2 linked regions of the Pontimicrobium sp. SW4 genome follow. The protein of the gene in region 1 interacts with the protein of each later gene in a pairwise test. Links are inferred from orthologs where the notes say so. Each region holds a gene or a part of one and is shown in the gene's direction. Other genes may lie near its edges.

Region 1 (15,548 bases):
GGCGACTTAACATCATATTAAACTTTATTTTACTAGGATTATTTGTGTATCGATCACTAAATTTATCTGGAGAAACTACGGTTTCTGAGAAAGGTATTGGGATTCTTCTACCTATTTTTTCTATCGTATTTTTGGTTTTAGCCAATAAAGCCATAAAAAAGGATGAAGAACTTGTAAAATCTGTAGACCGATTAAGATAAACCTATCATCTTAGTAGTATTAGTGCGTGAAAGCTCAAAGTGAAAACTTTGGGCTTTCTTTTTATCGCTTAAATTCAATCACTTCTAAGTTTTGAATTTTTTTGTTATCAATTTCAAAACGTAGCATTGTTCTTACAGTATGAAATCCATGTTTGCCAATGGCACCTGGATTCATGTGTAAAAGATTTAATTTTTTATCAGGCATCACTTTTAGAATATGTGAGTGACCACATATAAATACATCTGGTGGATTAGATATTATCTCATTCTTTATTCTTGGGCTATATCTTTTTGGATAACCTCCAATATGTGTAATCCAAATATTTACGCTTTCACAAGTAAATCTATTGTTTTCAGGGAATTCAGCTCTAACCTCATGGCTGTCAATATTACCATAAACTGCTCGTAAAGGTTTTATTTTTTTTATTGTATCAGTAACTTGTATATCGCCAATATCTCCTGCGTGCCAAACTTCGTCAGCTTTTTTAACGTGTTTAATTATATCGTCTCCAATATAGCTGTGAGTGTCTGAGAGCAAAAGTATTTTCTTCATATATAAGTAATGACTATTAGCTTATTTAATTATAAAATGTTAATCATAAATCTAAAGTCGTAAATCTATTTATCTTTGTTTACTATTAACAAAAGTATCAAAATAGATTGAGGTATTTTATTGAACTTTCCTATAATGGAAAAGCTTACCATGGATGGCAAAATCAACCTAATGAAATTTCGGTTCAAGAAGTATTAGAGAAAGCGTTGTCTACTTTGCTAAGAGAGACTATTGCTATTGTTGGAGCTGGACGGACAGATGCAGGTGTACATGCTAAACAGATGTTTGCGCATTTTGATACCAATGTAGAGTTTTTAGCAGAAGATTTGATTTATAAATTGAATTCTTTTTTACCAAAGGATATAGCTATACATTCTGTTTTTCAGGTTTCTAGTGATGCACACGCACGGTTTAATGCCTTAAGTAGAAGTTATGTTTATAAAATTTCATTAACTAAAAATGTGTTTGATTATAATTATTCTTATAATTTTAATCTTCCGTTAGATGTTGATGTAATGAATAAGGCGTGTAAGGTGTTATTTGATTATGAAAACTTTAAATGTTTTTCAAAAAGTAATACTGATGTTAAAACATATAATTGCAACATTATGAATGCTGAATGGGTAAAAGAAAATGAAACGCTTATTTTTTCGATTACTGCAAATCGTTTTTTGCGAAATATGGTAAGAGCTATAGTTGGAACAATGATGGAAGTTGGCTTAGGAAAAATTAGTATTGAGCAATTTCACAATATTATAACATCGCAAGATAGATCAAAAGCTGGAGCGTCGGTTCCTGGACATGGTTTATATTTAACCAAAATTGATTACCCAAATCATATTTTAAAAGTAAATGACTAAAAAGAAAGAAAACGTTTTTGATACCAAGCTCTTCAAGAGGTTGTTGTTTTATATAAAGCCTTATCGCTGGGTATTTGTGGTCTCTTTAGTGACTGTTATAGGGTTAGCTGTGTTTGGTGCATTACGACCTAAAGTTTTGCAATTAGCAATTGATGAGAATATTACTAGTCAACAATTTGAAGGTTTTTTGCCTTATATAATTGCTATGTTGGTGCTTTTAATTTTAGAAGTTTCTAGTAATTTGTTATTTATTTATTATGCTGGTTGGCTTGGGCAATCGGTTGTTAGGGATATTAGGGTGAAGCTTTTTAAACACATTCTAGGGTTTAAAATGAAATATTATAACAATTCATCAGTAGGTGTTTTAATTACCAGAGCAGTGACGGATATGGAGCGTATCGCTGATATTTTTGGTCAAGGGCTTTTCATGATTTTTAGTGATATTCTAAAAATGCTATTCGTAGGTATTATGATGTCCTTAATGAATTGGCGTTTAAGTATTATAGTGTTTTGCACATTACCATTTGTTTTAATAGCAACAAAGATTTTTCAGAAATACATGAAAAAAGCCTTTGAAGAAGTTCGTAACGAAGTATCTAACCTAAATTCGTTTGTACAAGAACGTGTTACAGGAATGAAAATTTTACAACTGTTTGCACGTGAAGATATTGAATATAAAAATTTTAAAGCAATTAACGAACGCCATAAAAAAGGCTGGTTAAAAACGGTTTGGTATAACTCTATTTTCTTTCCAATAGCAGAATTATTGTCATCGCTTACTCTTGGATTGGTGGTTTGGTTTGGAGGTTTAAATGTGGTTTTAGAGCAAACAACGTCATTGGGAGATTTAACAGCATTTATAATGATGATTCCTATGATGTTTCGTCCATTAAACCAGATAGCCAATAAGTTTAATACACTTCAAATGGGAATGGTCGCTGCCGATCGAGTATTCAAGGTGTTGGATACCACTTCTAATATTGATGATTCAGGAGAAGTAATTGCATCACATTTTAAAGGAGATATTTCATTTAATAATGTTCATTTTTCTTATGTTGAAGACGAAGAAGTACTCAAAGGTATTTCGTTTGATGTGAAAGCTGGAGATATGGTTGCCATAGTTGGTGCTACTGGAGCTGGAAAGTCGACCATTATTAATTTATTGAATCGTTTTTATAAAATTGATTCAGGAGATATTTTAATAGATGATACCAATATCAAAGAAGTGACATTAAACTCACTTAGAAGACAAGTTGCTGTAGTACTACAAGATGTGTTTTTGTTTGCAGACACTATTTTGAACAATATAACTTTAAGAGACCCTAACATTACAGAAAAGCAAGTTCAAAAGGCTGCAAAGCAAATAGGCATTCACGATTTTATAATGAGCTTACCAAATGGCTATTATTATAATGTAAAAGAGCGTGGTGTGATGCTATCGTCTGGACAGCGTCAATTAATTTCTTTCTTAAGAGCGTATGTAACCAATCCGAGTATTTTAATATTAGATGAGGCCACGTCATCAGTAGATTCTTATTCTGAACAATTAATACAAGATGCTACTGATAAAATTACTGAAGGTAGAACCTCTATTGTTATTGCACACAGATTAGCAACAGTAAAAAAAGCTAACAATATTATAGTATTGGATGCAGGTGAAATTGTGGAACAAGGGACACATGCTGAGCTTTTAGAAAAGCAAGATGGTTATTATCGTAATTTATACGAAGTGCAGTTTTTGCAAGAGGAGATAGCTTAGGGAGCTTACTTTTGTTTTTTTGACGAAAAGTTAAGTCAAGTCTTCCTTAATTTTTTCAACAAGTTCTTCAGTGTTTTTATACATAATAAATTCGCCATTTTTAATATAAGAAATTTGTCCTGTTTCTTCGGAAACTACAATGGCAAGTGCGTCTGTTTTTTCAGTAATTCCTATGGCAGCACGATGTCTTAAGCCAAATCGTTCTGGGATGTTTTTTTCATTGTTAACTGGAAGAATAACGCGTGTTGCTTTAATAACATTCTCTGCTATAATTATAGCACCGTCATGTAAAGGACTGTTCTTAAAAAAAATACTTTCCAAAATGGGTTGGGTAACCTTAATATTCATTTCGTCTCCAGTAGCTAATAAAAAGTCAAGGTTATTGTTGCGTTCTAATACAATTAAAGCGCCTGTTTTTGAACTTCCCATTTTTACACAAGCAGCTACAACTGTTTCAGCTTCTGTATCATGGATAGCTTGGGTTCTTAAAAAATTTAGGCGTTTAGTTATACCACTTTTAGAACCAATGTTAGTGGAGCCAATCATTAATAGAAATTTTCTAATTTCTGGTTGAAACACTACAATTAAGGCAATAATACCTACACTCATAAACCCACCAAGAATCTTAGTAAGCATTTTCATTTGTAAAGCATCAACTAGTAAAAAAATAAGATATGTAATAACAATACCTACAAAAATATTGATAGCAACAGTTCCTTTAATTAGCTTGTAAACGTAGTATAGTAGTAGAGCTACTAAAATAATATCTATAACATCTAGAACAGTAAATTTTAATAAGTCGTCAAATATTTCCAAGCCTAGGTTGTATTTTAAATTTTAATAAATATAGTTAATTATAGATTATTTCTTGATTTAAAACTTCTAAGCCATTTGATTTAACTGAAAGCAACTTACTTTTAATACTAATATAATCTTGAAACGATAATTTAGAATTGAATGACAGTTTAATTGTAAGTTTTCCAGACTCCACTAATGTATCTATCAGCTTAAAAAAGCTGTTAAAATCATATTCTTCAATTTCTATATGATTTTCAAATTCACTTTTAATTTCAATTTGCCCTAGAGAGTTAAATTTTACTTCACCTAAATAATTTTCTGAAGAAAATTCAGGTTCAAGTTTATTAGTATGATTGATTTGAAAGTCAATATCAGTAAACTCAATAAAAGACAGGTTTTTTAACTCTATATTATTACAGGTAAAGTAGTTGTGAAAACTATGCTTTTCATCGCCTTGTCGCTTTTCTTGTAAGTACTGTAAGTGAGGCAAAATTTGTTTAAGTGTTAAGCGTTTATCGATATTTACAAGCCAATTGGTAGCACTAATCATATTTCTACGGTTAAATTCTATACTATCATTTTCTTCATCATAGAACATATAGACTGGTGACACATCTACAACTTCAGTAATATCTTTATTAGTAGTTTCTGGTAATTGTACTACACGCTTATTACATGAGCTTAATAAACAAAATGTAAAAAAGAGAGTTATTATTTTTTTCATTTATTTAATATTTGGTATGGGTCTTTGCTTGTCAAATGCCCATTATGGGCCTTCATTAATTAAGTTGATTTGTAAGTTTTACGCATTCCATGGCTTCTTTAACATCATGAACACGTAATATGTTTGCGCCTTTTAACAAAGCAATAGTATTTAACGATGTGGTGCCATTTAAAACTTCGTTTGGATTAGTGTCTAATATTTTATAAATCATAGATTTTCTACTCACACCAACAAGCATTGGTAATTCTACCATATTTAGTAATTCCAGATGATTTAAAAGAGAATAATTGTGTTCAAGTGTTTTAGAAAACCCAAAGCCAGGATCTATAATAATATCGTTTATTCTATGAGATCTCGCTTCGGCTACTCTTTCAGAAAAGTAATAAATAATCTCTTTAATCAAATCATTATAATCTGTGTATTGTTGCATGGTTTGTGGCGTTCCTTTCATATGCATCATCACATAAGGGACTCCCAGTTTACCGACGGTCTCTAGCATTTTTTTATCTAACTTTCCACCAGAAATATCATTTATAATAGCAGCACCTGTATTTATACACTCCTTTGCAATATTACTTCTAAAGGTGTCAATAGATAAATTAATACTTGGAAATTGTTTAATAAGTAATTCAACAATTGGAATGATTCGTTTCAATTCTTCAGCTTCACTTACATGATTAGCTTCTGGGCGTGAACTATAAGCTCCAACATCAATAAACGTAGCACCTTCGCTTAACATATTTTCAACTTGATTTAAAATGGAAGCATCATTTTTGTAGCGTCCTCCATCGTAAAAAGAATCAGGAGTTATATTTAAAATTCCCATGACCTTTGGTGTAGATAAATCAATAAGTGTTCCTTTACAATTAATGGTCATTCGTCGAGTATTCTGGTTTGTGAATTTGCTGTTTTAAAATAAACTTTGAATAGTTCTAAATTTAAGCGAAATTTACGCAAAATTCAATTGACTTTATGCAAAATACTTCAAAACAATATGACGAGGTGATATCTACTTGTAGAGAGCTGTTTGTGAACAAAATGAGCGATTATGGAAGTGCCTGGAGAATACTAAGATTACCTTCTTTAACTGACCAGATTTTTATAAAAGCGCAGCGCATAAGAGGATTGCAACAAAATGATGTACAAAAAGTAGATGAAGGAGAAGTAAGCGAGTTTATAGGAATAATTAATTATTGTATTATGGCTTTAATACAATTAGAAAAAGGTGTGGTTGAGCAACCAGACTTATCGGTAGATGAAGCTACTAAGCTATATGATGAGCAAGTAGCAATAACAAAACAGCTTATGCAAGATAAAAACCATGATTATGGTGAAGCTTGGAGAGATATGCGTGTGAGTTCGTTAACCGATTTAATTTTACAAAAACTATTGCGTGTAAAACAAATAGAAGATAACTCAGGAAAAACCATTGTAAGTGAAGGTATTGATGCTAATTATCAAGATATGATTAATTATGCCATTTTTGCTTTAATCCATATTAGAGAACAAGAATAATTTACAGACGAAAACCAAATAACTTATGAAAATTTTAGTTGCAATTTCAAGAATACTAGTTGGTGTTTTATTTATTATTTCAGGATTAATAAAACTAAATGACCCTTTAGGGTTTTCATATAAATTGCAAGAATATTTCAGTACAGATGTTTTAAATATCCCTTTTTTAGAGCCTTATGCTTTAGGTATTTCTGTAATTGTTGTAGTGTTTGAAGTCGTTCTTGGTGTGTTTTTGTTAATTGGCTATAAACCTAAATTTACTGTTTGGAGCTTGTTAGGAATGATTGTTTTCTTCACGTTCCTTACGTTCTATTCGGCATATTTTGATAAGGTTAAAGATTGTGGTTGTTTTGGAGATGCTTTAAAATTGACACCTTGGGAAAGTTTTACTAAAGATGTTATTTTACTGGTTTTTATTCTAGTACTGTTCTATGGCATGAAACATATAAAACCTATTTTCACAAAATTGCCAACAACCATTATTGCATTAGTGAGTTTTATTTGGTGTTTATGGTTTGGATATCATGTATTAATGCATTTGCCTACAGTAGATTTTAGAGCATACAAAATAGGTGATAACCTCATAGAAAATATGAGTACACCAGAAGATGCTCCAAAGGCTATTCAAGAATTTACATGGACGTTTAAAGTAAATGGAGAAGAAAAAGAATTTGTGACCAACGGTTCATATCCAACAGTAGATGGCGAATACGTAGGTGTAGAAACTAAAGTTATAAAAGAAGGTTATCAACCATCAATTTTAGATTTTTCTATTGAAACTGACGAAGGCGATATGACCCAAGAAATTTTAGCAGAAGAGAAGCTAGTAATAATAGTATCATATAGTTTGGATAGCGCTGAAAAAGATGGGCTAGCAGCGTTTATGGCTAAAGCTAAAGAAGCAGCAGATAAAGGTTACAAGGTTATAGGATTAACAGCTTCTGGAGCTGAAGCTAAAGAGCGCATAAAGGCAGATTATAATTTCGATTTCGAATTTTATTCATGTGATGAAAAAGCCTTAAAAACAGTAGTTCGCGCTAATCCAGGTATTTTAGAACTAAGCAAGGGAACTGTAAAACAAAAAGTACATTGGAACGATATTGATGATCTTAAACTTTAATATTTGATTAACTACTTTCTAAATAAAGCATTTTACGCATTACTTACATTATTTGGAGTTGTTACAGTTATTTTCTTTTTGTTTAATGTGCTTCCTGGTGACCCTGCTCAAATGATGTTGGGTCAAAATGAAGATAGTGAGCAACTAGCCATTGTAAAAGCAAAATATGGTTTTGATAAGCCAGTTGGAACACAATATTTATATTATTTAAATGATTTGTCGCCAATATCATTTCATTCAAATTCTGAAGACGATTACACATATTTAAGAGACAACAAATACTCAGCTAGTAAATTATTTACCATTGGAAATACTACCACAGTTTTAAAATTTCCGTATTTAAGAGAATCTTTTACTAAGCAAGGAAAAAAAGTAAGTCAAGTATTGGGTGAAACACTACCAAACACATTTGTTTTGGCAGTTTCGGCCATTATAATTGCGATGGTATTAGGATTAGTTTTAGGCGTTGTATCTGCACGTTTTAAAGATACTTGGTTAGATAAATTGATCCAAATTGTAAGTACGTTAGGTATGAGTGTGCCTTCATTTTTTAGTGCGATATTATTTGCATGGTTTTTTGGTTTCTTATTACATGAATATACCAATTTAGAAATGACAGGAAGTTTATATGAACTAGATGATTTTGGAGAAAAAAATACCATACAATGGAAAAATTTAATTCTTCCAGCCATTGTTTTGGGGATTCGTCCCTTGGCAGTGGTTATTCAATTAATGAGAAACTCTTTGCTTGAAGTATTAAATCAAGATTATATTCGTACAGCAAGATCAAAAGGATTGAGCGAATTACAAGTTATTAAAAACCATGCAATAAAAAATGCATTAAATCCTGTTGTGACCGCTATTTCAGGATGGTTTGCATCAATGCTAGCAGGTGCAGTATTTGTGGAGTATATTTTTGGTTGGAATGGTTTAGGAAAAGAAATAGTAAACTCTTTAAATACTTTAGATTTACCAGTAATAATGGGATCGGTGTTAATCATTGCTCTCATGTTTATTATCATAAATATTTTTGTAGATATTATATACACCTGGTTAGATCCAAAAGTTAAATTACAGTAATAGAAACATAAGAAAATGAGAAAGCAAATTGTAGCAGGAAACTGGAAAATGAATAATGACTTATCAGAAACGGAATTGCTCATTACTAACTTAAAAAAACAAAATAAAACATCTACAGCTGAGGTCATGATTGCACCATCTTTTGTGAATCTATATCATGCTTTTGAAGCTTTAAGAATCCATGATATTGAGGTGGTTGCTCAAAACATGCATTTTGCCGAAAGCGGTGCTTTTACAGGCGAAGTAAGTGCAAGTATGCTTAAAAGTGTTGGTGTAAAAACAGTCATTTTAGGTCATAGTGAACGTCGTGCATATTTTAACGAAACAGACGAGGATTTAGCTAAAAAGGTAGATGCTGCTTTAAGTAATAATATGAATGTAATTTTTTGTTTTGGAGAAGAATTAACCGATAGAAAATCTGGTAATCACGAAGCTGTTGTTGAAAACCAAATTAAAAATGCTTTGTTTCATTTATCAAATGATACTTGGAGCAATATAGTTTTAGCGTACGAGCCTGTTTGGGCTATTGGCACAGGTGAAACTGCTAGCCCAGAGCAAGCACAAGATATGCATGCTTTTATTAGAAAAACAGTATCAAATAAATACGGTGATTCAATTGCGAATGATGTTCCTATTCTTTACGGAGGAAGTGTAAAGCCTAACAATGCCAAAGAGATTTTTTCTAAGCAAGATGTTGATGGAGGTTTAATAGGTGGTGCATCACTTAATGCCGAAGATTTCTACAACATTGTAAACGCTTTTTAGAAATATGTCAAACACAATTTATATTGGTTATTATTTTATTGTAGAGCCTTTAGTTCCAGCGGTAGAAATTCTTATTGCAGAACTTGGATATGCAGGATTTGAAAGTTTCGTAGAAACAGAAAATGGCGTCACAGCCTATATTCAAAAAGAAGAATGGAGTAGTGATATTTTGGATGATGTCCAAATTCTAAAGTCCGACGAATTTAAAATCAGTTACACATTTGATCAGATAGAACAAACCAATTGGAATGAAGAGTGGGAAAAGAATTTTCAACCAATAGTTGTTGATGATGTTTGTACAGTGAGAGCACCTTTTCATAATGTGTCTAAGACGAAACACGACATTATAATCGAGCCAAAAATGAGTTTTGGCACAGGACATCATGAAACTACACATATGATGATTCAACATATTTTAAATAATGATTTCACAAACAAATCGGTGTTAGATATGGGTTGTGGTACAGGGGTTTTAGCAATTTTGGCCGAAATAAAAGGTGCTACAAGAATAGATGCAATAGATATTGATAATTGGTGTTATTTAAATAGTTTAGAGAATATCGAGCGAAATAATTGCAAACATATTTCGGTATATGAAGGTGATGCAAGTCTTTTAAAAGAAAAAGAGTATGATGTTATTATAGCAAACATTAACAGAAATATTTTATTAGCAGATATGTCAAAATATGTTACTTGTCTTAAAAAAGAAGGACTGTTATTTTTAAGCGGATTTTACAAAGATGATATCCCAATAATTAATAAGGAATCCTCTAAATATGGATTGAAACTTAAAGAAAAGTTAGAAAGAAATAACTGGGTTTCACTAAAATTTATAAATTAGTAAAAAATTACCCCATGAGTACAAAGGAAAAATTATTAGAAAAAGTTTCTATAAAGGAGGAAATTGTTAAACAAAACGAGATTGTTTTATTTAATGACGATGTTAATACTTTTGATCATGTAATAGATACACTTGTAGATGTTTGTGATCACTCAGCAGAACAAGCTGAACAATGTGCACTTATAGTACATTATAAAGGTAAATGTACAGTAAAAACAGGCGAGTATGACTATTTAGAACCGCGTTGTACTATGTTGCTAAAAGCAGGTTTAAGTGCTGAAATAGTTTAATTATTCATTCTACCAACTGCGCAACTTACAAAAGATTTTGCTTTTTTAGTTAGCGGATTATTTTCGCCAACAATTGGATATCCAAGTTTAGATAGGAGTACTTTGGCTTCGGTTAAATGAGTAGCTTCTTCATAATCAAAGCTAACAGTGTTATCATCATTATTAACTACAACATTGTTAATATGATCAATCGCACTCAGTCTCGTGGTAATAGTATTTGCACAACCACCGCATTTCAAGTTTTGTATTTCTAAGGTAGTTTTCATAATGTATATAGCTTTTGGTATCTACATACCAAGATACTGCCTGTAGTTATACTTTTATAAGAATTTTATAAAATAAATAAAACAACTAGATTTAAGTATTTTTTATGACTTTTTGTAAAATGATAAAAATAGTGATTGTATGTAATTGTCTTGTTAAATAAGACTTTTCAAAAGAATTGAAGCCTGTAATGAATATTTTCCAGTTTTATAGTTTTTTTTCTTTTCAAAATGGAGATTGATGATTTCACCATATTTTGTGTTTTGTTCAATTTTATGAATGAGGTTAATTATGTCATTATAATTTCCTTCTAATTGAAATTGATAAGTTTTTTCTGTATGATTATTATTGTTATATATGTGAGGTTCTAAAAACTCTATAATCTTTAGTTTATGGCTTTTTGAGTAGGAATTAATAGTTTGGAGTAGATTGTTTTGTATTGACTTCCCATTTAGTTTGTGCTTATTTAATATAGAATCATAGTGTCGTTTTTTTTGTGATAAAAGAGATAGTTGTTTTGGAGCAGTCTTTGTTAATTCATTTTGTATTTTTAAAGACTCGAGTTCTTTTTTCAATGTTAGGGTGTTAGAAATCGCCAATTTGTAGCATAAAATCAATGCAATTAAAACTCCAAAAACTAATATTCTATTTTTAGTTTTATAATTCATTTTTCATTTTAATAATAACTTTAAAGTTTGCCTTAGAATTTGTTATATCATTATAATCGCTGACGGTTATTGTGTTTATCCATTTTTTTCTTTCTAAGTCATTAATCCATTTTGTAAAATTATCACTGTGAATAGATTCTCCAGTTAAAAAAATAGATTCAGAATCAACTTCTATTAGTTTATTTTTTTGAATTTTTTTAGAAAGTGGGTGATAGTCAAGATTTGAAAATAATATAGTTTCTGGTATGCTTTTAATAATATCATTTATGAAGTATGAACTTTTAGAATTGCTAATGGCAAGTAAATCTTCAGTTATTTTTTGTATTTCATCTACCTCATTTGTTAGAGTTATAATTTTTTGTTGTAAAGTTTGATTACTATTACTAATTAAACTTAAACTATTCACTTTAGTATAATAGTTATTGTAAAATAGAAAGTTAATTAGAAGTACTACAAGGAAAAAAGCGATGGCACTACTAGAAAACAATTTAAAAAAGCGGATTTCTTTAAATCGATTAATTTGAAATTCTTTTAGTATGTTTAAATTGGAAGAGGTAATTTTTTGATTAACAATTGTTTGTAATGCTCCTGCAAGAGAAAGCAACTCTCTACTACTACTTTTTATACCATTAACATTGTATGTAATAGTTTTTTCTTCAGTAATTTTTTGTACGTTTTCTATTTTTGAATTTCTAGTAGAAATTATAGCGTTAGAGGTTAATATTTTATCACTTTCTATATGTTTTAAAATCGAAGAAATTATTGAGTTTCCAAGAAAAATATTTATAATATTTATGCTTAAAATAGCATATTCTTGGACTAAACCTTCAACATAACTCTTTCTACAAATTGAAATATATGAAACAGATTGCTGCCTCAAAATTTCATAATAAATATCATCAATTTTAATATTTGGAAAAGCTGAGTAAATTAACTTTATATCATCAAGATCATTATTAGCTATGCTTTTTGTTAGAACTTGGTCATTATTAATAATAAGCGAAACATGTTGCCCATTCTTTAGCTTTTTGGAAATAGCATCTACATTTTTTTCTTCAATATTTGAATGAATGTCAATTTCATTTTTATTCTTCTTGAGAATAAGACCATAGATAACATCGTTTCCATTTTGTGAACTATGTTCTAAGCTACAAAATAAATGTCCATAAAGGAAATGAGATACTACTTTTTTAATAGGTAACAATTGGTTTTATTAGAATGGTTAATTTTGATTTAGATGTTGAGCGTTTGCGTTTACTAAACAAGTATTTTATTAAAGGAATTTTTGCCAAAAATGGTACTCCAGAACCAGAATTACTTTTCATTTGCTCTTCTAACCCACCAAGAATTGCTATATCTTGGTCTTGCATACGTATAATTGAACTGAAATTACGGGATATAACATCTGGTGGCGCATCATCAGCAATTCTAGAGCCAAAACTAGATTGAACTACCGAAATGTCTAATATAACTTGACCGTCACCCGAGACAGATGGCTTAATGGTTAAGCCTAATTCTGCATCTATGGGTAGATAATTTGTGATTTCCGATGTTTGAGGGTTGTCAGATCCGTAAATGTTTCTTCGTGTCACAGCATAAAAGGACGTTTGTCCATTAGAAAAAGTAGCTCGGTGGCTATTAAGTGTTGATAATTTTGGAGTTGATCTAATTTTTAAATCACCGTTAGATTCCATCGCTTTTATAGTTGCGAAAAAATTTGGGCCTACTTTTCCTAAGTTAAAACCTGCAAAATTGTTAAAACTTCCAAGTAATTTATTTACTGTTGCTGCGCCTAGAGTTGCGTCTGTTTCAGGAAAAAGGGCTCCTTTAGTTGTAGAAGGTTCATTGCCAATTCCCCAACTTACTCCAGTTTCTATATCAGCAGTTTTCTTTGCTTCTATAATCCATACTTCAATTAAAATATTTGGTACGCGTTTATCTAGTTTTGAAATAAACTTCTTGAATCGCTCTACTGATGATGCAACTCCAGTTACATAAAAACTATTAAGTTCATAATCTACTTTTATGTCTAAATCTTTGGTTAACTCTTCAGGTATCACACTAAGTAGAGATTCATTATTATTAATGCCATGCCCAGCTCTAGTACTTAGGCTATTATTAGATTGTGTATTTCTATTATTACTATTATTGTTTCTCGAAGTATTTCCATTAAAGTTTTGTCCATAATCATCATTTATACCATTCAAATTATTTAACACTTTAGAAGAAATATTATTGGCTCCGTTCGAATTTGAAGGGTCTGCTAGTAATTCAACTGAACGATATTGAAGATGAATAACTTCTACAGTTCTGATACTTAATTGATCTTCGGTTCCGAAAAAATACAAATCACCTTCTTTTTTAAAATTAAAAAGAGGATTGCTCTTACTTTCAACTGGGTTGCTGTTTCTATTGGAATTTGTATTTGATTGATTTGTTCCAGTTATATTTTGTGATTCAAACATTTTCACCAATAATTCATCAAAAGAAATCTCTTTAGACTTAAGAGTCACAATTCCAGCTTTTTCTAAAGGAGTTGCTGTAAAAATATCAATATTTAAGTCACTACTTATTTCATGGATGACATTAGCAATTGGTTTTTTATTAAAGTCAACTTCTAGAAGTTTCTCCTCATAATTTAAAATTTTATATGAATTATCAATGCTTCTATCTTTAAAAGTGCCTTTTTTTTCAGCACTATCTTGAGTTAGATGATTTTCAAATCTCCAAAAACCATCTTTCGTTTTTTCTGTATATAAATTATTAGCAAGTGCCAATTTATACATGGCTACATCAAATTCAACATCTTTTATATAAGACGTTAAAGGTGTGTTTTCTAGTCCAGGAGCAAATACTAAGTTCTTTCCAGAAACATCTATAATACGTTTAAAAAGATCGTAAACTTTATCTTCTTTTGCGTCAATGGTAATAGTATTATTGTTTTGATTATAAGTTACAGGAATAATACGTTTTTCTATAGGTTTTTCAGGAATAGAAAATGGTTTTATTGCAATAATACTCCCAGTAAACTCCATAGTAAGATTATACTCTTTACATAAAAATAGTAAAAGATCAAAAACAGTTACTTCAGGAAAATTATTAATAACCATTAAGTTATTTAAATCTGAAGAAACATTAATATTGATTTTGTGAATTTCTGATACTGCCTTTAATAAATTTGGCAAAGTAATACTTGATACTTGAATCTTGGTTTTGTAGTTTTCAGTAAGTCCAGTATTTTCAATAGATAATAATTCTAATTTGTACCTCAAGTCTGAAATTCTCTTGTCATTATCTTGCGAATAAACAATGTTGAAAGTTAAAAAAAGCACCAAATAAAATAGTTTCTTCATAATTGTTTTTATTAGAATTGTAAAGTCAATCGACCAGTAATGAGTATACCTCTTCAACAGATGTTATGCCTTTTTGTATTAAATCGATAGCATTATCTTTTAAAGTCTTGATATTGTGTTCTCTTAAATAATTATCTATTTCTAGATCATTATTTTTAACATGAAATATGAGCGATTTTGTAATGGGTATAATTTCATAAATAGCTTTTCTTCCTTTATATCCAGTATGATGGCATTTATTGCAGCCTTGTGCGATAGTATGTCTTTTTAAATTAATAGGAGCATTAAAATTTTCAGGAAAAATTTCTTTATAAACTTTAGCTTCCTTTTTACAGTTTGTGCATAGAACTCTTACTAGCCTTTGAGCAACACTTGCATTTAAAGTGCTTGCTATTAAAAACGAAGGAATATTCATGTCTATTAGTCTAGAAACAGTAGCCCATGCTGAATTTGTATGTATAGTCGATAAAACTAAATGACCAGTTAATGCAGCTCTTATGGCCATATTGGCTGTTTTAACATCACGAATTTCACCAACCATTATTATATCTGGATCTTGTCTTAAAAAGGTTCTTAAAGTATTTGGAAAATCAAGTCCAATATTTTCTTTTAGCTGTACTTGATTTATACCATCTAGGGTATACTCAATAGGATCTTCAATAGTTAAAATGTTAGTTTTATTATCGTTAAGTAGTTTTAAAGTGGCATATAATGTTGTGGTTTTTCCAGAACCTGTTGGGCCAGATATAAGTACAATT
Region 2 (15,488 bases), 1.4 Mb from region 1 along the record:
TGCCAATGCTTTCATGGAGTTTTTCTTATGTGATGGTATTAATTATATTGACGATGATAATTATTATGACTTTCAAAAATCTGAAGAAGTTGCTTTAACTTCTGCTAATAATGTCAATGGATTAATAAATATTTATTTTACTGATTATGTAGAAAGCAATACAGGAAATAGTCTTTGTGGTTATGCATATTATCCTGGAGGAGATGATGTTATACTTATGGCAAATAATTGTGCAATAAACGGTAGCACTTTACCTCATGAGGTAGGCCATTTCTTTTCATTGAGACATACTCATGGACCATCAAATACAGTACTTACCACCGAGTTAGTTAATGGTTCAAATTGTGATACAGACGGTGATGAAATATGTGATACTCCAGCAGATCCTCAATTAAGTTATAGCAATGTAGATGCTAGTTGTGTTTATATTGGAGCGATAACTGATAGCAATGGAGATACTTTTGTTCCAGACCCAAATAACATAATGTCATACTCCAGAAAAGAATGTAGAACTCTTTTTTCGTCTGAACAATATGCTCGTATTTACGCCACATATAGAAGTGTAAGGAATTATTTTTCTTGCACTACACTTAATGTAGATTTTTCTGCAGATGTAACAGAAGACTGCGACAGCAATTTAACTATTAATTTTACCGATAATAGTGTTGGAGCCACATCTTGGCAATGGGATATTGACAGTGATAATACAATAGATTATACAACACAAAACCCTTCTCACAACTTCTCTACAGGAATATATGATGTTACATTAACAGTTTCCGATGGTACTAATATCATCACAAAAACATATTTTGAATATATAAAAGTTGGAACTCAAAAAGTTACACCAATTGAGGAAGATTTTGAAGGTTTTGATTTGGCAAATAAAGATGGTTGGGTAGCTAAAGATATAAATGGTAATGGCTACAATTGGATGGTAACAAATGGAAAAACGCCTTCTAGTGGTACTGGCCCAGAAGTTGACAATACTACTGGAACTGGATCTGGGTCGTATATTTATACAGAAGCTTCTGGTTCTAACCCTGGAGATGTTGCAGAATATACTTCTCCTTGTATAAATATTAGTTCTTCAAATGCTGAGCTTGAATTTGCTTACCATATGTTTGGTGCAAATACTGGTGAATTACACATGGATATTATAACAGATTCTGGAGTTATAATGGATGTTATTCCAGCTATAGTTGGTCAACAACAAACCTCACAAGCAGATAGCTACTTAAAACAAAAAGTAGATCTTTCGACCTATGTAGGACAAACAGTAAAAATACGTTTTAGAGCCATTAGAGGTGCTAGTTGGGATGGTGATATTGCAATAGACGATATGAGAATTTATGCCAACCTTTTGAGCACAGATAAAAATGTATTAAACGCTATTGAAATTTATCCAAATCCTGTTGTTTCTAATAAGGTTTTAAATATAAAGAGTCATCCTTCCTCAAATAATATATCTTATGAAATTACAAACATCGTTGGTCAAAAAGTTTTAAAAGGTGCACTTACAGAAAAGCAAATTAATGTTAATAAGCTAACTTCTGGTGCTTACTTTTTGATTTTAAAACATGAAGGAATAAAAACAATCAAGAAATTTATTATTCAATAAAAAAAGGACTCATAAAGAGTCCTTTTTGTTTTTTAGAATCGCTTTATTAATCGATTTTATCAATCGTGGACCTTCATAAATAAACCCTGTGTAAACTTGAACCAAATTTGCTCCAGCTTCTATTTTTTCTAAAGCATCTTTTGCTGAATGAATCCCTCCAACACCTATTATTGGAAACGCCTTATTGCTGTTTTTAGATAAGTATTTAATTACTTGAGTACTTTTATCTTTTATAGGTAGTCCACTCAAGCCTCCATTACCAATCGCTTCTAAGGTGTTCTTTGAAGTTTTTAAACCTTCTCTATATACAGATGTATTTGAAGCTATCACACCATCTATTTTTGTTTCTGCGACCAAGTCTATAATTTCATCTAACTGAATATCATTTAAATCTGGAGCAATCTTTAATAAAATGGGCTTTTGTTTAGTGAAATTTTTATTTGCAGTTTGCACTTCTCCTATCAACTCCTCGAGGTAGTCTTTATCGGTTAGTTTAGCATGACTCCCAACATTAGGGCAACTTACATTAAGCACAAAATAGTCTACATAAGGATGGAGTGCATTAAAACATTCTAGGTAATCCTTAGTATAATCCTCAGGAAGTGTGTTGGTGTTTTTACCAATGTTTCCGCCTATAATAACTTTTCCTTTATTTTTCTTTAATTGAGTAATAGCAGCTTCAAGACCTTCATTATTAAATCCCATTCTATTAATAATGCCTTTATCTGCTTTTAGCCTAAACAACCTTTTTTTAGGGTTGCCTTCCTGCCCTTTAGGTGTAACAGTTCCAATTTCTATAAACCCAAAACCAAAATTAGCTAATTCATTATAGAGTATTGCATTTTTATCAAATCCCGCTGCTAAGCCTACAGGGTTTTTAAAGGTTAATCCAAATAGTTTTTGTTCAAGAGATACATCTTCAACTGTATAAAAAGCTTTGATAATTTTTGAGATAAAAGGAATTTTAGAACAGTTTTTAATGAATGAAAATGTAAAATGATGCACTTTTTCTGGATCGAAACAAAAAAGTAAAGGGCGAATCAGTAATTTATACATTATCTAGATTTTGACTGCAAAAATACATTAAATCTTAGCATAAAAAAAGAAACATTTTAAAGCTTGCCTCTTACAATATCGTTAGTTATTTTTGGATAAATCCAATACTAAATGCTAAATAAACAACACATTATAAACCGCTTTATAGGCTATGTGAAAATTGACACCGAAAGTGACCCAAAAAGTAGCACAACTCCTAGTACAAAAAAACAGTGGGATTTGGCCAATAAGTTATACGAGGAACTTATAGCAATTGGTATGACAGATGTGACCATAGATGAAAATGCATACATCATGGCTACTTTACCAAGTAATGTAAATCATGACGTACCAACTATTGGGTTTATTTCACATTTCGATACGTCACCAGATTTTACAGGAGCGAATGTAAACCCACAAATTATTGAAAACTATGATGGAGAAGACATTATTTTAAATGCAAATGAAAACATTATTTTATCTCCAGATTATTTTGAAGACTTATTACTCTACAAAGGACAAACACTTATCTCCACAGATGGAACTACCTTGCTAGGAGCCGATGATAAAGCTGGTATTTGTGAAATAGTAAGTGCTATGGAATACCTGATTCAACACCCAGAGATAAAACATGGCGACATTAAAGTTGGTTTTACACCAGATGAAGAAATTGGACGTGGTGCTCATAAATTTGATGTAAAAAAGTTTGGTGCAGATTGGGCTTATACTATGGATGGAAGTCAAGTAGGAGAACTAGAATACGAAAACTTTAATGCAGCTGAAGTAAAAGTAACTTTTAAAGGCAAAATTGTACATCCAGGATATGCTAAAGGCAAAATGATTAATTCTATACATTATGCAACGGAGTATATCAATGCCTTACCAAAGTTAGAGGTTCCTGAACATACTGAAGGTTATCAAGGTTTTTTTCATTTGCATGACATGCATGGAAACGTTGAAAAAACTGTTTTAGAATATATTATAAGAGACCACGACAAAGATAAATTTGAGGCACGTAAAGCATTAATGCAAAAAATTGCTAATGATTTTAACAACAAATACGAAAGCAAAATAGTAGTCATTGATATTAAAGATCAATACTATAATATGAAAGAAAAGGTAGAACCTGTTAAATATATTGTAGATATAGCCGAAGAAGCAATGCTACAATTAGGTATCACACCAATTATAAAAGCCATTAGAGGTGGTACAGATGGCTCACAATTAAGCTATATGGGCTTACCTTGTCCTAATATATTTGCTGGAGGACATAATTTTCATGGGCGTTATGAGTATGTTCCAGTAGAAAGTATATTAAAAGCAACTCAAGTAATTTGTAAAATTGCCGAACTTACACAAGAACGTTATAAGTAACTGCATAGCTTGACTTTCTCAAAAAAATAGTCGAAATTCGTTTAACATCTCATATAAACAATTGAAAAAGTTCATATCAAAGCATTAAACGAAATCATGAAAAAAGTACATTCCGTTGAAGAATACATTGAGACACACGAAAAATTTGGTGATGCCTTAACTTTACTTCGCAACCTAATAAATTCAACAGAGCTTAATGAAACTATAAAATGGAGCGCTCCTGTGTATGACCTAAATGGTAAAAATGTGGTTGGGTTAGGAGCTTTTAAAAACCATTTTGGTATTTGGTTTTTTAATGGTGTGTTTTTAAAAGACGAACAAAATTTATTAGTCAATGCACAAGAAAAAACCAAAGCCTTACGACAAATACGTTTTGAGTCTATAAATGGCATTAATAAAGATATTGTATTGGCTTATGTTAAAGAAGCTATAGAAAATCAAAAAGCTGGAAAACAAATAAAACCAGATAGAAGTAAAAAAGAAACAATTATTCCTCTAGAGTTACAAGCAGTGTTAGATAATAATAAGGAATTACACGTTTGTTTTAATGCATTATCGCCTTCTAAACAGCGTGAATATTGTGAACATATAGCAACTGCAAAACGAGAAGCAACAAAACTGAGTCGCATAGAAAAAATAACACCTATGATATTACAAGGTGTTGGTTTACATGATAAATATAAAAACTGCTAAATAAAAAAAGCAGCTCGTTGAGCTGCTTTTTATTTATTATTTTGCTGGTACATTGAGCTTCCTACTCATTTCCATGGAAATGGCCGAACGTTCAAATTTTATTTTCCCTGCCGAGGTTTCTATAATGCAAGAACCATCCTTATCGTTTAGTTCTATAACTTTACCGTGCATACCGCTTTTGGTAATGACTCTATCTCCTCGTTTAAGGTCTGCAGCAAACTTTTTTTTCTTGTTTAGCACGTTTCATCTGTGGTGCAATCATAAAGAAATACACAACAGCAAACATGAGTATAAAAGGTGCAAATTGCCCTAATCCATCCATTTAATATAAATTAATCGTGGTTATGTCCTTCGTGACCTGGTTGTGTACTAGATTTTACCTGAGTAGTAGCTACACTAGGTAATCCATTTGCAGCAGGTCCTCCTTTAATAAAAGCCTTAATTTTTACAGCTTCTGTACCACTTTCAGTATTAGCAGTTACAGTAACTGTTTTTGAAGTACTACTTCCTGGTGAACCTTTTCCATTAAACTGAACAGTGAACTTTGCAGAAGCCCCTGGTGCTAATGGCTCTTTACTCCAATCTTGAGGAACTGTACAACCACAAGTACTCTTAATATCAGTAATTACTAATGGTGCTTTACCTGTATTAGTATAATTAAATACCGTTTCTACTGGAGTTCCATTTTCAATTTCACCAAAATCGTGTTCTTTCTTATCGAAAGTTAATATTGGAAAATCTCCAACTACAGCATCTCTTTCAGCTGCTTGTGTTACGTTTTCTGCTTTAATTTTACTTGTTGCATCTTCCTTACAAGATGTAAATGCAACCATACACAAGGCACTTAAACTTAAAATTATTTTTTTCATAATTTTCATTTTTAATTGTCTATTCAAGATAAACATTTGGGTTATTTATTTGTTTTATAGGTTATTTCGGGCATAAATGTAATAAATTTTAATTAAATGAGTCCTCTACCTACTTTATTTAACGTTCCTTTATCACTATATTCCTTTACTAATTTATCCAAAATTCCATTTATAAACACACTACTTTTTGGTGTAGAATATTCCTTTGCAATCTCTAAATATTCATTAATTGTAACTTTAATTGGTATGGATGGAAATTTTTGAAACTCGCAAATAGCCATTTGTAGTAATACAAAATCAATATTTGCTATTCTGTCTTTATCCCAATTGGCTGTTCTCCCTTCAATCTCTTTGCTTAACGATGACAAGTTTAAAATAGTTTTATTTAATAAATCGTTTGCAAACTCTTTATCTTCATGGTCTTTAACCAGTTTTGGAAGGAAATGACTTTGAGAAATTTGCGGATTTGTCTTTCTAAGTAACTTAACTATTGTTGTATTAATTACTGGTAAATCATCTAACCAAGTAATATTTTTATCTTCCAAATAATTATATAGCTTCTCGTTTGGTGCAATAATTTCTTTAAAAACATCAATTATAAACGACTTATCTTCTTTAAAAGTTGATGTTTTTGTTGCCATATAGTCTTTATACAAATCACTTTTAGAAAGTGATTTGAAAATTACATCAACGTATTCGCTATCCAACTTCCAATTATCAACTTTTCTAGTTTCAAGCGTTTCTTTTAATAAAGTATTCTCTTTTAATAAAAGTAGTAATTCATTATTAATAAACTTTCTACTAGGGTTTTTCTCCTCTGCTGTAGCTAAATGTTTTTTTTGAGATTTAGTAAGGTGGTCTTCTGCTTTTGCTTGTATCTCAATTAATAAAGAAAGGATTAAAAGATATAAGTTGTACATATTTTCCATACTTTGGTTTAAAAACCTTTGGTTTATTTTTAAATCATCACTTTCATTACCTCGAAATGCATATATCACTTGCATTACTTTTATACGAACATGTCTTCTATTAAGCATATTAAAGAACTTTTTTAATTCTAAAGAATTATTTTGTTTTAAAATTAAGGAGGCAAAAGATAATTATCTTTTGCCTCGCAAAAATAGTATTATTTTAAAAAGAAGGTTCTATTTTGAAGTTTCTTTTTTTCTTGTAGCAATCCTTTCTCTTGCAATATCCAAAGCAGCCTGATTAGTAGTAATACTACTGTCTTTTGCTTTCTCTAATATTTGAAGTGTTGTATTATAAATATTTTCAGTTTTTCTAAGAATCTCTTTTTTGCCATAATTCTCTAATTCAGCATATACATTAATAATCCCTCCTGCATTTATTAAAAAATCTGGTGCATAAACAATACCTCTTTTCTGAAGAATAGCACCATGTTTATCCTCAACAGCTAATTGGTTATTTGCTGCTCCAGCAATTACTTGAGCTTTTAGCTTGTAAATAGTATCGTCATTTACAGTAGCTCCTAATGCGCAAGGCGCATAAATGTCCATAGCTTCACTATAAACATCATTACCAGTATAAATAGTAGCTCCATATTTTGAGCTTACTTCTTGTAAACGGTCTTCATTAATATCGGCAATAACGACTTTAGCTCCTTCATTTGTTAAATGTTCTACTAAAGATTCACCAACATGACCAATTCCTTGTACAAATACAGTTCTATCTTCTAATATGTCTGTTCCAAATTTAAATTTAGCTGCGGCTTTCATTCCCATAAAAACACCAAAAGCCGTTATAGGTGAAGGGTTTCCTGCACCACCTTTACTTTCAGATATCCCTGTTACGTAAGGTGTTACTTCTCTAACTAAATCCATATCAGAAGTTTCCATTCCAACATCTTCAGCTGTGATATATTTTCCGCTTAAAGAATGTACAAACTCTCCAAACTTTTTCATTAGTTCGGGTGTTTTTTGTGTTTTAGCATCACCAATAATAACTGCTTTTCCCCCTCCAAGATTTAACCCTGTAATTGCAGCTTTAAAGGTCATTCCCCTAGAAAGTCTTAATACATCGTTTAAGGCTTCCCACTCATTGTTGTACTGCCACATTCTTGTGCCACCGAGTGCAGGTCCTAAAACCGTATTATGTATTCCTATTATTGCTTTTAAACCTGTATCTTTGTCATTACAAAATACGACTTGTTCGTGGTTGTCAAAAGAAAGTTGTCCAAATACAGGGTCAACTTTTTTGATGTCTTTGGGGTTTATGACGTCTGAAATCATTAATATTATTTTTAAATTTTATTGTTATTATTATAAAATCAATAATAACAGCAGGCAAAAATAATCTAATATTACATTTTAAGCAAAAATACCTGTTTAAAAACAAGAAATCACTAATTATTACTTTTATAGAGAAAATTTATAAATGAAAGAATTACAACATCTTAATAAATATTTTTTAAAGTATAAATACAAACTTTTATTTGGTGTAATAATTACTATTAGCGCCATAATATTTAAGCTTTTTACACCTCGTTTAATTGGGAGTGCCATTGATGTTATATCAAATAGGTTAAATGGAGCTATTGCGGACGATGTTTTTAAAAAAGAATTAATGTTAACGATTCTTTATTTAATCGTTGCTGCATTAGTTGCTGGTGCTCTAACCTTTTTAATGAGACAAACCATAATTAATGTGTCAAGATATATTGAGTATGATTTAAAAAATGAAATCTATCAACAATATCAACGTCTATCATTAAATTTTTACAAAAGTAATCGCACTGGAGATTTAATGAATCGTATTACTGAAGATGTGAGCAGAGTACGAATGTATGCAGGACCAGCTATTATGTATTCCTTAAATATGATTACACTTTTCGTGGTTGCATTTTTTTATATGTACAATCAGTCTCCAAAGCTAACTATGTATACCATAATTCCGCTTCCAATACTATCGTTAATCATTTATTTTTTAAGTAAAGAAATACATAAGCGTAGTACAATTGTACAAGAGTACCTTTCAAAATTATCAACATTTACGCAAGAATCTTTTAGCGGAATATCTGTTATTAAAGCTTATGGAATCGAGCCAATTACCAATGACAATTTTGAAGTTTTATCTACAGAAAATAGGCAGAAACAAATTGATCTTACCAAAGTTCAGGCTTTGTTTTTCCCTCTAATGATTTTACTTATTGGTGTAAGCAATATTTTAGTTATTTATATTGGAGGCCTTCAATACATTAATGGAGAAATTGAAAGTATAGGAGTTATTGCAGAATTTATTATTTACGTAAATATGCTTACATGGCCAGTAGCTACTTTAGGTTGGGTAACCTCAATTGTTCAACAAGCCGAAGCGTCTCAAAAACGAATAAATGAGTTTTTAAATGAAAAACCTGAAATTAAAAATACCGTAAGCACACTAACCAATATATATGGCACAATAGAATTTAAAGATGTGCATTTTACATATACCGACACGAACATTGAAGCATTAAAAGGACTCAGTTTTAAGATAAATAGCGGTGAAACACTTGCAGTAATTGGCAAAACAGGGTCAGGAAAATCAACCATTCTAGATTTAATTGGTAGACTTTATGATGTAAACAGTGGCATTATAGAAATTGATGGAACACCAATTGAAAATGTTAACTTAACCAGTTTAAGAAACAGTATAGGATTTGTACCTCAAGATGCATTTCTTTTTTCCGATTCAATAAAAAATAATATAAAATTTGGTTCAGTAGACGCAACAGATGAAGATGTTATAAAAGCAGCAAGAAATGCTGTTGTACATAAAAACATTAAGGCTTTTAATAAAGGGTATGAAACCGTTTTAGGTGAACGAGGCATTACGCTTTCTGGAGGTCAAAAGCAACGTGTTTCTATTGCTAGAGCAATTATAAAAAATCCAAAAATATTATTACTTGACGACTGTCTTTCTGCTGTAGATACTGAGACAGAAGAACAAATCTTAAACAATTTAAATAGCATTTCTAAAGGAAAAACAACCATTATTGTTAGTCATAGAATTTCTTCTGCCAAAAACGCAAATCAGATTATAGTTCTTGATGAAGGTAAAATAATCCAACAAGGCTCTCACGATGATCTGATTAACATTGATGGTTATTACAAAGAGCTTTATTTAAAACAATTATCGGAAACTATCGAAGACAATAATTAACTTCTTTCTTTTTAGCAGCTTTTATTCATAAAATGAAATAAGCAAAAAGAAATGTGTTAATTAGTTGGTTGCTATATATTTTTTTTAGATTTTTGAGTCACTAATTAAAATAACAACGCTACCATGAGTAATAATGATATGATGGAGAAAGAGGAAATATTTTCAAAAGTTTTAAGAGCAGGACGTCGTACTTACTTTTTTGATGTAAGAGCTACAAAAGCTGGTGATTATTATCTTACAATTACGGAGAGTAAAAAATTCACTAATGATGATGGCTCTTTTCATTACAAAAAGCATAAAATTTATTTGTACAAGGAGGATTTTGCTGAGTTTAATGATATTTTAAGAGAAATGACTGATTATGTTATCGATGAAAAAGGTGAAGAAGTAATTAGCGAGCGTCATCAAAAAGATTATAAAAAAGAAGAGTATAACAACAGTGATGATGAAATACCAACCTCTCCTGAGAGCTTCACTGATGTTAACTTTGAAGATATTTAATTATATATAAACATTAAAATATTTTAAACCGTTACTTAAGTAACGGTTTTTTTTATATTTATAGCCTAACAAACATTTCAAATGAAAAAACTACTATTATTATGCGCTATTCTTAGCACATTTGCACAAGCACAAACACAAAGCACGGTTGACTTGTCTTACTATCTTCCTCAAAATGTAACTTATAATCAAAACATTCCGACACCAGAAAGCATTGTTGGTCATCAAGTTGGAGAATGGCATATTACGCACGATAAGTTAGCACAATACATGTATGCTTTAGCAAATGCTTCTGATAGAATTACCATTGAAAGCAGAGGAAGCACTTTTGAAGATAGACCAGTTTTACTTCTTACTATAACGTCTCCTAAAAACCATCAAAATATAGATAACATTCAAAAAACTCATATGAATGCGACAGAAAATGATGATGTTAACACCAACAGACCTATCGTTGTCTACCAAGGGTTTTCAATTCATGGAAATGAACCGAGTGGTGCAAATGCTGGACTTTTGGTTGCTTATTATTTAGCCGCAGCAGAAGGTAATGAAATTAATGATTTATTAGAAAACACAGTAATTCTTTTTGATCCTTCGTTTAATCCAGATGGATTACAACGTTTTGCTTATTGGACAAACACTAATAAAAGTATCAACTTAAATCCAGATCCAAATGATAGAGAGTATAGCGAAGTTTGGCCTGGGGGCAGAACCAATCATTATTGGTTTGATATGAATCGTGATTGGCTACCAGTACAGCTACCAGAATCTCGTGCTAGAATTGAAAGTTTTCATAAATGGTATCCTAATATTTTAACCGATCATCATGAAATGGGCACAAACTCAACTTTCTTTTTTCAACCTGGAATTCCGTCACGAACCCATCCACTCATACCAAAAATAAACCAAGAGCTAACAGCAAAAATAGGTAATTACCATGCCAAAGCATTAGATAAAATAGGCTCTTTTTATTACACTGAAGAGAGTTTTGATGATTTCTATTATGGAAAAGGATCAACTTTCCCTGACATTAATGGAGGAATTGGAATTTTATTTGAGCAAGCAAGTTCTCGTGGACATATTCAAGAAAGTGATAATGGTATCTTGACATTTCCATTCACCATCCGTAACCAGTTTACTTCTGCCTTATCAACTTTAGCTGCAGCAAAAAGTATGCGTGAAGAAATATTAACATATCAACATAATTTCTTTAAAAATGCTCGCAAAGAGGCATCTAAAGAAGGAAATAAAGCTATTGTATTTGGAGATGAAAAAGATGCTGCAAAAACATATCATCTAGCAGAAATACTTAAGCGACATAAAATTAAATTCCACGAAATAAAACAAGATTTTTCTGCTAATGGAAAACATTTTAAAAAAGGGTATAGTTTTATAGTTCCCAAAAATCAAAAAAATACTCGCTTAATAAATGCAATGTTTGAAAAGCGAACAACATTTCAAGATAGTCTATTTTATGACATTTCGGCTTGGACCTTTCCTCTTGCATTTAATGTAGACTATGCAGAAGGTGTTTCAACTAATAATGCAGGAAACGAGGTCAAAGATTTACAATTTAAAGCAGGTAACGTTTCTGGTATGAGCAATTATGCTTATCTAATGGAATGGCATGAATATTATACACCAAAATTATTAAACAAAGTGCTTAACGACGGATTGCGAGCCAAAGTTGGAATGCAACCATTTAGTTTGAGTGGTGTAAATTATGATTATGGGACGATTATGATTCCAGTTCAAAATCAAAAATTAAGTGCTACAGATTTGCATGTTTACTTAACAAAACTTGCTAAAGAAAGTCATGTATCTATAAATGCTGTTGGAACTGGTTTAACGCAAGGAATTGATTTAGGAAGTAATCAATTTAGAGCCTTAACAGCACCAAAAATAGCGATACTAGTTGGAGATGGAATCTCGTCGTACGATGCTGGGGAAATCTGGCATTTATTTGATACACGTTATGACATTACAGTTACAAAATTAGATACCAAAAGCATAGGTCGTGCTAATTTAAGTAGGTATAATACGATAATTGTACCAAGCGGAAGACTTGATGATAATGATTCTAAAAAAATAAAAGAATGGGTGCAAAATGGAGGGACATTAATTGCCTATAAAAGTGCATTAAATTGGTTAAAATCAAAAGAATTAGCTAAACTAGATTTTAAGAAAATGGAGTTAGTTGGTAAGAATATTTCTTTTGAACAGCGTGGAGATTTTAGAGGTGCTCAAGTAATTGGAGGTGCAATTTTTGAGGCAACTACTGATCGTTCACACCCAATAAACTTTGGTTATAAAAATGATAGAATTTCATTATTCAGAAACACAACTATTTTCATGAAACCTGATAAGAATAGTTATAATAATCCAATTCAATATACAGAACGTCCTATTGTGAGTGGTTATATTTCTAAGCAAAATTTAGACAGCATTGGCAGTACAGTACCATTGCAAATTAAAGGTTTAGGACGAGGTAAGATAGTTGCTTTTACAGACAACACAAACTTTAGAGCTTTCTGGTATGGTACAAATAAATTACTAATGAATGCTATTTTCTTTAGAGAAGAATTATAATTTAACTGTTATTAGTGAAATAATTAACACTATAAACAAATAACTTAAACCAATTGATAGAGAAATAGTTATTGATAATGTAACTGCTATTATTAATAGATATAATGGAACCAGAGTTAAAGCAATTGCAAATCTAAATGTAGATTTAAACTCTGGTTCTTTTATTCTAGGTTTAAATACATAACTCCACAAAAAATACGGGATTAGAATATTTAAGATTAATAAATATTTAAAAATTCTTTTCAACAAATTATTTGATGGTTTTAGTTTCTCATCGTATTTTTCAAAATCAGATTGAATACAAGTGTTGACTTTATCTGGTTTCAAATAATTCACTTGTAACCCATCCAATTTGTTTAAAATGTAATCATAATTTTTTTCAGGAATATTGGTAGTCAACTTAGAAAGTTCTTCTTTAATTTTTGACTTTAGCTTTACAATATCTTGATTTCTATTTTCTGTAATAAACGAGGAGCCAGAAATAGGAGAGCCAAAATATATTGCTGCACTATCAGGAAAGCTTGTAGCTTTTACAAAATTTAAACCTACAGGAACAAGTTGCAAATCCAAATCTGGATATTTATCTAAAGTATCGAATACTATTCTAGTGAAACCTTTACTTAATGGCCTAACACGACGCGCTAAATTGTGACTCCCTTCAGGAAATATAACAATAGCTTCATTATTGTTTAAAATCTCAGAACAACTCTCAAAAATGGCAATATTATTTGAAATGTTACTCCAACCATCTCTTACTCTATATACTGGAAGCATTTGCAAACTCTTCAATAGCTTGCTAACTAATGCTTTTTTAAAGACCGCTGCCCTTGTTAAAAAAAAAGAAAATCTACCACACTTTGTTGCTATTAACAAAGCATCTAAGAGTGCATTTTGATGGTTTGCTAATAATAAAACAGGCTTATCTTTTGGAACATTTTCAAGACCATGTACATATATTCTTTTAAAATAAAAGAACATCCCCAATCTTAAATAACTTCTTACACTATGCAGCCAAAGCTTTTTCAATACTATTACTTTTTTTAGACCAGTATGTTGCTAATATCAATCCAGATATAATATGCCATATTCCCCAAAATGCAGCTAAAAGAGCCATCCCTCCTAGTCCATTAAAAAATGTAAAGATGAGTAACAACCCTAATCCAGAGTTTTGGATTCCAGTTTCGATAGCTAGTGTTTTTGTATCTCTAAACGATAATTTAAATAACCTTGCCACTCCAAAACCTAAGAGTATAGCTAATAAGTTATGTCCAATACCTATAGCAAAAACATGATGCGCATAATCATAAAAAATGTCTAAATTATTTGAAAATGCTATAACAACAATAGCAACAAAAACAATTATGGACAACGGTTTTAAAAGCTTAGATAATTTAATAGCTAGCTTCTCATTTCTATACCTCAAACTCATACCTAAAACCAAAGGTATTCCAAGAATTAAAACAACTAGTTTTACCAATTCAAAAGGCTCTAAAGAAACCGTTTTTAATATGTCCGCAGTTGGCTTATAAAGATTGCCATACAACTGAAAATTTAAAGGAGTCATAAAGATTGCTAAAAAAGTAGCAAATGCAGTTAAACTTACTGATAATGCTGTGTTTCCTTTAGCCAAATGTGTCATGAAATTTGAAATATTACCTCCTGGACAAGCAGCAACCATCATCATTCCTAAAGCGATACTTGGTTGTGGTTTTAACAATAAAATAACTAAGAATGTTAAAAAAGGCAGTAATATAAACTGAGATATAATACCTAAAACAACAAGTTTTGGATGCTTAAATAGGTTTTTAAAATCAGCAAAAGTAATGCCTAAAGCCACACCAAACATAACGACAGCTAGAGCAATATTTAAAACCCAAAGTCCGCCGCTATCAAAATTAATTTTTACTGCATCTAATTCTTGCATACACTAAGAAACTGTTGAGCCATTTTTTACCTTATGCTCAGGATGTAATAGTATTACATCACTGCCATTTACTGCTCCCATCACCAAACATTCACTCATAAAATTAACAATTTGTTTTTTCGGAAAGTTAACGGTTGCTACTATTTGCTTATGCAATAACTCCTCTTTAGAATAGATCGCTGTAATTTGTGCTGAAGATTTTTTAACTCCTAAATCTCCAAAATCAATAGTAAGTTGGTATGCTGGATTTTTAGCTTTTGGAAAGTCATTTACTTCAATAATCGTTCCTACTCGCAAATCAACTTTTGTAAAGTCTTCAAAAGAAATAGTCTCCTTCATAAGTCATTAGTTAGTTAGGAGCTGAATATATAAATTTTAATTTACAATTATGTTTAATCTTATGGTTTCTTTACTTTTGGTAAACAATAAAAATTATGGCTAGAACTCCGTCAAATATGCTTCCTTTAGGAACAAAAGCTCCAAATTTTACACTACCAGATGTCACAGTAGGAATAAGTAAAAGCTTAAACGAACTTAAAGGTGACAAAGGTACAGTTGTGATGTTTATTTGCAATCACTGCCCTTTTGTTATCCATGTAAATGAAGCTTTGGTTGCTATTTCTAAGCATTATATAGAGCTAGGTTTTAATTTTATTGCCATTTCTAGTAACGATGTGGTTAATTACCCTCAAGATTCTCCTGAAAAAATGAAAATTCATGCTAA

What was found.
Region 2: the proteins of tpiA (region 1) and pepT interact in binary tests that used the Escherichia coli proteins (3 or more experiments, as listed by UniProt). The link is inferred for Pontimicrobium sp. SW4 from one-to-one orthologs.

Annotation. Positions count from the first base shown.
Region 1 is NZ_CP157199.1:2,271,410-2,286,957, reverse strand. What follows is about bases 7,537-10,499. They hold tpiA (triose-phosphate isomerase), read left to right. Parts: upstream 7,537-8,624; coding sequence 8,625-9,374; downstream 9,375-10,499. Other genes in these bases: ABGB03_RS10660 (ATP-dependent Clp protease adaptor ClpS), read left to right, coding at 10,230-10,499; prmA (50S ribosomal protein L11 methyltransferase), read left to right, coding at 9,379-10,215; ABGB03_RS10675 (ABC transporter permease), read left to right, coding at 7,537-8,609. In the rest of the region: ABGB03_RS10720 (DUF4293 domain-containing protein), read left to right, coding at 1-200; ABGB03_RS10715 (metallophosphoesterase family protein), read right to left, coding at 262-753; tRNA pseudouridine(38-40) synthase TruA, read left to right, coding at 861-1,613; ABGB03_RS10705 (ABC transporter ATP-binding protein), read left to right, coding at 1,606-3,372; ABGB03_RS10700 (diadenylate cyclase), read right to left, coding at 3,403-4,188; ABGB03_RS10695 (hypothetical protein), read right to left, coding at 4,223-4,894; folP (dihydropteroate synthase), read right to left, coding at 4,950-5,771; ABGB03_RS10685 (DUF1599 domain-containing protein), read left to right, coding at 5,867-6,409; ABGB03_RS10680 (BT_3928 family protein), read left to right, coding at 6,435-7,529; more of ABGB03_RS10675, read left to right, coding at 7,533-7,536; more of ABGB03_RS10660, read left to right, coding at 10,500-10,505; ABGB03_RS10655 (heavy-metal-associated domain-containing protein), read right to left, coding at 10,502-10,771; ABGB03_RS10650 (hypothetical protein), read right to left, coding at 10,925-11,344; ABGB03_RS10645 (hypothetical protein), read right to left, coding at 11,427-12,641; ABGB03_RS10640 (hypothetical protein), read right to left, coding at 12,628-14,790; ABGB03_RS10635 (GspE/PulE family protein), read right to left, coding at 14,816-15,548. UniProt on the Escherichia coli protein: Involved in the gluconeogenesis. Catalyzes stereospecifically the conversion of dihydroxyacetone phosphate (DHAP) to D-glyceraldehyde-3-phosphate (G3P).
Region 2 is NZ_CP157199.1:831,511-846,998, reverse strand. What follows is about bases 2,007-4,909. They hold pepT (peptidase T), read left to right. Parts: upstream 2,007-2,788; coding sequence 2,789-4,030; downstream 4,031-4,909. Other genes in these bases: ABGB03_RS03950 (YdeI/OmpD-associated family protein), read left to right, coding at 4,127-4,723; ABGB03_RS03960 (quinone-dependent dihydroorotate dehydrogenase), read right to left, coding at 2,007-2,677. In the rest of the region: ABGB03_RS03965 (T9SS type A sorting domain-containing protein), read left to right, coding at 1-1,621; more of ABGB03_RS03960, read right to left, coding at 1,631-2,006; ABGB03_RS03940 (DUF1573 domain-containing protein), read right to left, coding at 5,056-5,592; transcription antitermination factor NusB, read right to left, coding at 5,685-6,629; ABGB03_RS03930 (Glu/Leu/Phe/Val dehydrogenase), read right to left, coding at 6,738-7,841; ABGB03_RS03925 (ABC transporter ATP-binding protein), read left to right, coding at 7,987-9,750; ABGB03_RS03920 (PUR family DNA/RNA-binding protein), read left to right, coding at 9,874-10,251; ABGB03_RS03915 (M14 family metallopeptidase), read left to right, coding at 10,333-12,840; ABGB03_RS03910 (1-acyl-sn-glycerol-3-phosphate acyltransferase), read right to left, coding at 12,835-13,866; ABGB03_RS03905 (bile acid:sodium symporter family protein), read right to left, coding at 13,844-14,764; ABGB03_RS03900 (tRNA-binding protein), read right to left, coding at 14,768-15,103; ABGB03_RS03895 (thioredoxin family protein), read left to right, coding at 15,199-15,488. UniProt on the Escherichia coli protein: Cleaves the N-terminal amino acid of tripeptides.